Regions from separate parts of the Marinobacter excellens LAMA 842 genome, predicted to be linked through region 2. Evidence: predicted binding sites of a transcription regulator. Region 2 holds the regulator's gene; the other holds the start of a gene.
What was found. The regulator sigma-54, encoded in region 2, starts transcription at its own class of promoters, with help from an activator protein. The targets are predictions, from matches to a motif close to ANTGGCATNNANNTTGCTNT.
Positions count from the first base shown of each region.

Region 1: the regulator sigma-54 is predicted to act here: its motif matches at 1,759-1,778, upstream of glnA (glutamate--ammonia ligase).

Region 1 covers NZ_LOCO01000032.1:39,369-42,759, reverse strand. The annotation lists gene typA (translational GTPase TypA) at 1-1,519, opposite strand, end outside; gene glnA (glutamate--ammonia ligase) at 1,911-3,314, shown strand.
Region 2 covers NZ_LOCO01000004.1:111,351-114,741, forward strand. The annotation lists gene lptB (LPS export ABC transporter ATP-binding protein) at 1-690, shown strand, start outside; gene J122_RS05405 (RNA polymerase factor sigma-54) at 874-2,409, shown strand; gene hpf (ribosome hibernation promoting factor) at 2,485-2,787, shown strand; gene ptsN (PTS IIA-like nitrogen regulatory protein PtsN) at 2,886-3,353, shown strand.

The DNA.
Region 1 (3,391 bases), on a different contig from region 2:
GGCTCTGCAGGGTTTCCAGCGAGTAGGTCAGCGCGGTACCGGTCGCCATGGAAACGATAACGCCGTTCTGGCGGCTGGTTACGTCACCCATTTTCACCGGGCCGTAGTGGCTGAAGGTGGAAGTCAGGATGCCGGTACCGGAAGTCATGGTCAGGAAGGTGTTCCGGAAACCGATCAGGCCGCGGGCCGGAATGGTGTATTCCAGGCGGATTCGGCCCTTGCCGTCCGGGATCATGTTGGTCATGTCACCCTTACGCAGACCCATCTGTTCCATGATCGCGCCCTGGTGCTGCTCTTCGATGTCGATGATCACGTTTTCGTACGGCTCTTCCTTCTGACCGTTTACTTCCTTGACCACCACTTCCGGACGGCCTACGGCCAGCTCGAAGTTTTCGCGACGCATGTTCTCGATCAGAACCGACAGGTGCAGTTCACCACGGCCAGACACCTTGAACTTGTCAGCCGAGTCGCCTTCTTCAACCCGCAGCGCCACGTTGTGCAGCAGCTCCTTTTCCAGACGCTCTTTGATGTTACGGCTGGTCACGTACTTGCCTTCTTTGCCGGCAAACGGTGAATCGTTTACCTGGAAAGTCATGGATACGGTGGGCTCGTCAACGGTCAGTGCCGGCAGTGCCTCAACATTGGCGGGGTCGCATAAGGTATCAGAGATGTACAGCTGATCCAGACCACTCACGCACACAATGTCGCCAGCCTGCGCTTCTTCAACTTCCACACGCTGCAGGCCTGAATGGCCCATGATCTTCAGGATACGACCATTACGCTTCTTGCCATCGGCGCCAACAGCCACCACCGGAGTGTTGGTTTTAACCTTGCCGCGCATGATGCGGCCAATACCGATAACCCCCAGAAAGCTGTTGTAGTCCAGCTGGGAGATCTGCATCTGGAACGGGCCATCAAGGTCAACCGCCGGAGCCGGCACGTGGTCAACAATCGCCTGGAACACGGCATCCATGTTGTCTTGCAGGTCTTCGTGATCCAGACCGGCAATGCCGTTCAGGGCGCTGGCGTAAACAATCGGGAAATCCAGCTGCTCGTCGGTGGCACCCAGGTTGTCGAACAGGTCGAATACCTGGTCTACAACCCAATCCGGGCGGGCGCCGGGGCGGTCAATCTTGTTTACGACCACAATCGGGCGCAGGCCCGCTGCGAACGCTTTCTGGGTTACAAAGCGGGTTTGCGGCATGGGGCCGTCGATGGAATCCACCACCAGCAGCACACTGTCTACCATGCTCATGACGCGCTCTACTTCGCCGCCAAAATCCGCGTGCCCCGGGGTGTCCACGATGTTGATATTGTAGTCCTTCCATTTAAGGGCAGTATTCTTGGCCAGAATGGTAATGCCACGCTCTTTTTCCTGGTCATTGGAATCCATAACGCGCTCGTTCTCGAGCTCCTTACGGTCCAGAGTGCCAGACTGGCGCAACAACATGTCTACCAGGGTGGTTTTACCGTGGTCAACGTGGGCAATAATGGCAACGTTTCTAAGCTTATCAATCACAACGGGTATCCTGCAGAATTTAGCGGCGAGCAGTATATAGAAAAGTCCATGTCGATAATATGAAGAATAGTGCCTAATATGTAACCAATCGACTAATGCACCGTTATCAGGCAGGATAAGAATCAATGCACCAATAAAGTGCACACATTCAGTGCAACCAATGCCTGTAAGCTGCACTCCGGTGCGCCAGAATCGCCCCAAAGCCTTGCCGCTGCGCTGTTCTGGCGCAAAACCGAAAAACTGGCAAGCCCCTTGCTTATCCTTGTGCAGCCGTAATTGAAAGGTAAGAGCCAACAGCTTCTGTTAAGCTGCCCTGACCTGAAAAAGATCGGGCTTCAGCCCGCTGAACGATCCGGCATAACGAACACGACATCACTACGGAGCATGCACAATGTCCAAGACGATTGATTTGATCAAAGAACACGAAGTGAAATGGATTGACCTGCGCTTCACCGACAGCCGCGGAAAAGAGCAGCACGTCACCCTGCCCGCCACCGAAGCCGATGAAGATTTCTTTGCTGACGGCAAAATGTTTGACGGCTCCTCTATTGCTGGCTGGAAAGGTATCAACGAATCCGACATGATCCTGATGCCGGACGACGAGACCGCCGTACTGGATCCGTTCACCGAAGAAACCACTGTCAACATCACCTGCAACATTGTAGAGCCTTCTACCATGCAGGGTTATGAGCGCGATCCCCGCTCTGTTGCCCGTCGTGCCGAAGAATACCTGAAGTCCACCGGCATCGCCGATGGCGCGCTGTTTGGCCCGGAGCCCGAGTTCTTCGTGTTCGATTCCGTTAAATGGAATGTGGACATGCAAGGCGCGTCTTACCACATTCACTCTGAAGAAGCTGCCTGGGTTTCCGGCGAAGACTTCGATCGCAACAACATCGGCCACCGCCCAGGCGTGAAAGGCGGCTATTTCCCGGTTCCGCCGGTCGACAGCCTGCACGACCTGCGTGGCGCCATGTGTGCCGCCATGGAATCCATGGGCCTGGAAATTGAAGTACACCACCACGAAGTGGGCACCGCTGGCCAGTGTGAAATCGGCGTTGGCGCCAACACCCTGACCCGCAAAGCTGACGAAGTTCAGATTCTGAAGTACTGTGTACACAACGTGGCCCACGCCTACGGCAAAACCGCCACCTTCATGCCCAAGCCGGTGGTTGGTGACAACGGCTCCGGCATGCACGTACACATGTCCCTAAGCAAAGACGGCAAGAACCTGTTCGCCGGCGACAGCTACGCGGGCCTGAGCGAAGCCGCCCTGTACTACATCGGTGGTGTGATCAAGCACGCCAAGGCCATCAACGCCTTCACCAACCCGGCCACCAACAGCTACAAGCGTCTGGTTCCGGGCTATGAAGCACCGGTAATGCTGGCCTACTCTGCCCGCAACCGCTCTGCCTCTATCCGTATCCCGTATGTAAACAGCCCGAAAGCACGTCGTATCGAAGTGCGCTTCCCTGACCCGGCGGCTAACCCGTACCTGGCGTTCGCAGCCCTGATGATGGCCGGCCTGGACGGCATCCAGAACAAGATCCACCCTGGCGATGCCATGGACAAGGATCTGTACGACCTGCCGAAGGAAGAAGCGCTGAACATTCCGAAGGTTGCCGAGACCCTGTCTGAAGCCTTGGACTGCCTGGCAGAAGACCACGAGTTCCTGACCCGTGGCGGCGTGTTCACCGAAGACATGATCGCAGGCTACATCGACCTGAAGCGTGGCGAAGTTGAGAAACTGAACATGACCACTCACCCGGTTGAGTTCCAGCTTTACTACTCCTGCTAATGTAGCGCACCAATATGGTGCAAAGCATTCCAGCCTTAAAGCCCCGCCTCGTGCGGGGCTTTTTTGTGCCGCTTTTC
Region 2 (3,391 bases):
TACAAACAGAAAAAAGTGGTTCTGGATGTGTCTCTGGAAATCCGGTCCGGAGAAATCGTAGGCCTGCTCGGCCCCAACGGAGCAGGGAAAACTACCTGTTTTTACATGATTGTCGGGCTTGTACCCTCCGACCGCGGCCGAATCACCATTGACAGCCAGGACATCACGCCCCTGCCCATGCATGGCCGGGCACGCAAAGGCATCGGCTACCTGCCCCAGGAAGCCTCGGTATTCCGCAAACTAACCGTGCGCGACAACATCATGGCCATTCTGGAAACCCGAAAAGGCATGAAACGGCCGGAGCGGGAAGCCAAACTTGAGGAACTGCTCGAGGAATTTCACATCACCCATATCCGGGACAGCCTGGGTATGGCGTTGTCCGGTGGTGAACGGCGGCGCGTCGAAATCGCCAGAGCGCTGGCCATGGAACCTGCGTTTATTCTGCTGGATGAGCCCTTCGCCGGGGTAGACCCGATTTCAGTCAGTGACATCAAGCACATCATTCGGCATTTGCGGGACAAGGGCATTGGCGTGCTGATCACCGATCACAACGTGCGGGAAACCCTCGATATTTGTGAAAACGCCTACATTGTCTCCGGCGGCCATATCATCGCCTCCGGCAATGCGGAAGCCATCCTGGCCAACCAGCAGGTCAAGGAAGTCTACCTGGGTGATGAGTTCCACCTGTGAGCGGAAGAAAACCCCTCGACGACCGAGGTCTGATTGTTTTGATGATCTGTAGCAAGTAAACTCGGCAAAGAACTTGCTTATACTGATACCAGTGAGCGGCAAGTAACCAGCGTATAACAATTTTTTTGCCTGACAGCAGGCAACGTCACTACCGGGACACCCTTGATTTATGGATCTTGAGCCATGGTTATGAAAGCCTCATTACAGCTTAAGATGGGCCAGAGTCTGACCATGACGCCCCAGCTGCAACAGGCCATTCGCCTGCTTCAGCTTTCCACCCTCGACCTCCAGCAGGAAATCCAGCAGGCACTGGAATCCAACCCCATGCTGGAAACCTCCGAGGATGACGATCAGTCTGACACCCCCGATACGGATGACGATACCCGGGACGAACATAAAGACCGGGATTCCGACCACGATGAACCAGCCACTGAGGCTGCCTCTGACTGGGATGAAAACGAAAATGGCCCGGACTGGGCTTCCGAAAACGACATCCCGGATAACATCCCCGACGACCTGCCCGTAGACACCGCCTGGGACGATATCTACCAGTCTGCACCGGCGCCAGCCAGCAAAGGGGACGACGAGAACGAATCGGATTTCGAAACCCGCAATTCACCGGCCGAAACCCTTCAGGACCACCTGGAATGGCAGCTCAACCTGACCCCCATGAGCGAGCGTGACCAGGCAATCGCCCACGCCCTGATGGACGCTGTGGATGAGCGCGGTTACCTGACCTCACCGATTGAGGAAATCCATTCCGGCCTGCAGGACGAAACCGAAGAGGACCCCCTGGAACTGGACGAGGTAGAGGCGGTTTTGCACCGGCTACAGCACTTCGATCCGCCCGGCGTGTTCGCCCGGGATCTGCAGGAATGCCTGCTTATTCAGCTCAACCAGTTGCCGCCAGATACCCCCTGGCTTCGACAGGCCCGCTTGGTGGTTACCCAGTTCCTGCATCTGCTGGGCAACCGGGATTACGCGCAACTGCTGCGCCGCAGCCGACTCAAGGAAGATCAGCTGCGCGAGGTTCTGGCCCTGATTACCAGTCTCAACCCTCGCCCGGGTGACGTGGTTGACCGCGCCGAACCGGATTACGTGATACCGGACGTCATCGTCCGAAAACACGAAGGCCGGTGGCGAGTTGAGCTCAACCCGGAGATCGCCCCGAGGATTCGGGTCAATGCCAGCTACGCATCGCTGATCCGTCGCGCCGATAGCAGTGCTGATAACACCTACCTGCGGGATCAACTGCAAGAGGCCAAGTGGTTCATTAAAAGCCTGCAAAGCCGGAATGAAACCCTGCTGAAAGTCGCCACCCGGATTGTTGAGCACCAACAGGGTTTCCTGGACCAGGGGGAAGAAGCGATGAAACCGCTGATCCTCTCGGACATCGCCCAGGCCGTGGAAATGCACGAATCCACCATTTCACGGGTAACCACGCAAAAGTATATGCACACACCCCGCGGCATTTTCGAGCTGAAGTACTTTTTCTCCAGCCACGTCAGTACCGCTGAGGGCGGAGAATGTTCCTCCACCGCTATTCGTGCGATGATCAAGAAACTGATTTCAGAAGAAACTCCAAAAAAGCCGTTGAGCGATAGCAAGATTGCAGCCATGCTTGGAGAACAGGGCATCAATGTGGCCCGGCGCACCGTTGCCAAATACCGGGAGGCCATGCACATTCCTCCTTCAAACGAGCGCAAACGACTGGTTTAATGTTTTCTCCGGTGCATGAAGCACCGGACACGCAGCCCGGTGGCAACACCGGCATGATGACAACAGGAGACGCCTATGCAACTCAACATTTCAGGCCATCACGTAGAACTGACCCCTGCACTGAAGGATTACGTCAACACCAAGTTTGAGAAGCTGGAGCGTCACTTTGACCACATAAGTAACTGTCAGGTGACGCTGGAAGTTGAGAAGGTACGTCAGATGGCCGAAGCCACCCTGCATGTCATCGGTGGCGAGATCCACGCAAAGGCAGAGAATGAGGACATGTACGCCGCGATTGATTCGCTGGTGGACAAGCTGGACCGCCAGATCCTCAAGCACAAAGAAAAGAATGTAGACCGGATGCACGGCAACGGCTGAGCGCGCTCATCGCGCCACCGTACCGGGTGTTTCAATGATACGAGCTGCGGCGGGGCATACCGGCCGCAGCCTTTTTTTTACGGAATCACAGTCGATCCATGAGCGATACATCCCTGACCATCGACAACATTCTGGCTCCCGAACTGACGCTGTGCCGAGTGCCAGCCTCCAGTAAAAAGCGGGTACTGGAAACCATCGCAGAGCAAATTCATCATCAGGATGAAATCCTCAGCGATACCGAGATCTTCAGCAACCTGGTTTCTCGCGAGCGGCTTGGCAGCACTGGTATCGGGCAGGGTATCGCCATACCCCATTGCCGCCTGGAAGGTCTCGACCGTGTGATCGGCGTGCTTATGACACTGGAAGAGAGCATCGACTTCGATGCTATCGACAATCAGCCGGTCGACCTGGTGTTTGCCTTGATCGTGCCCAAAGAAGCCACCAGTGAACATCTGGAGCTGCTAAGCCAGTTGGCCGAGAAATTCAACGACAACGGGTTCTGTGAACAGCTTCGCCAGTGCCAGGATGCAGCCTCCCTTTACCAGCGCATGACCGCGGCATCCTGATAAGCAGTAGCACCAACAGAAGCAGGCAGGAGCGTCCA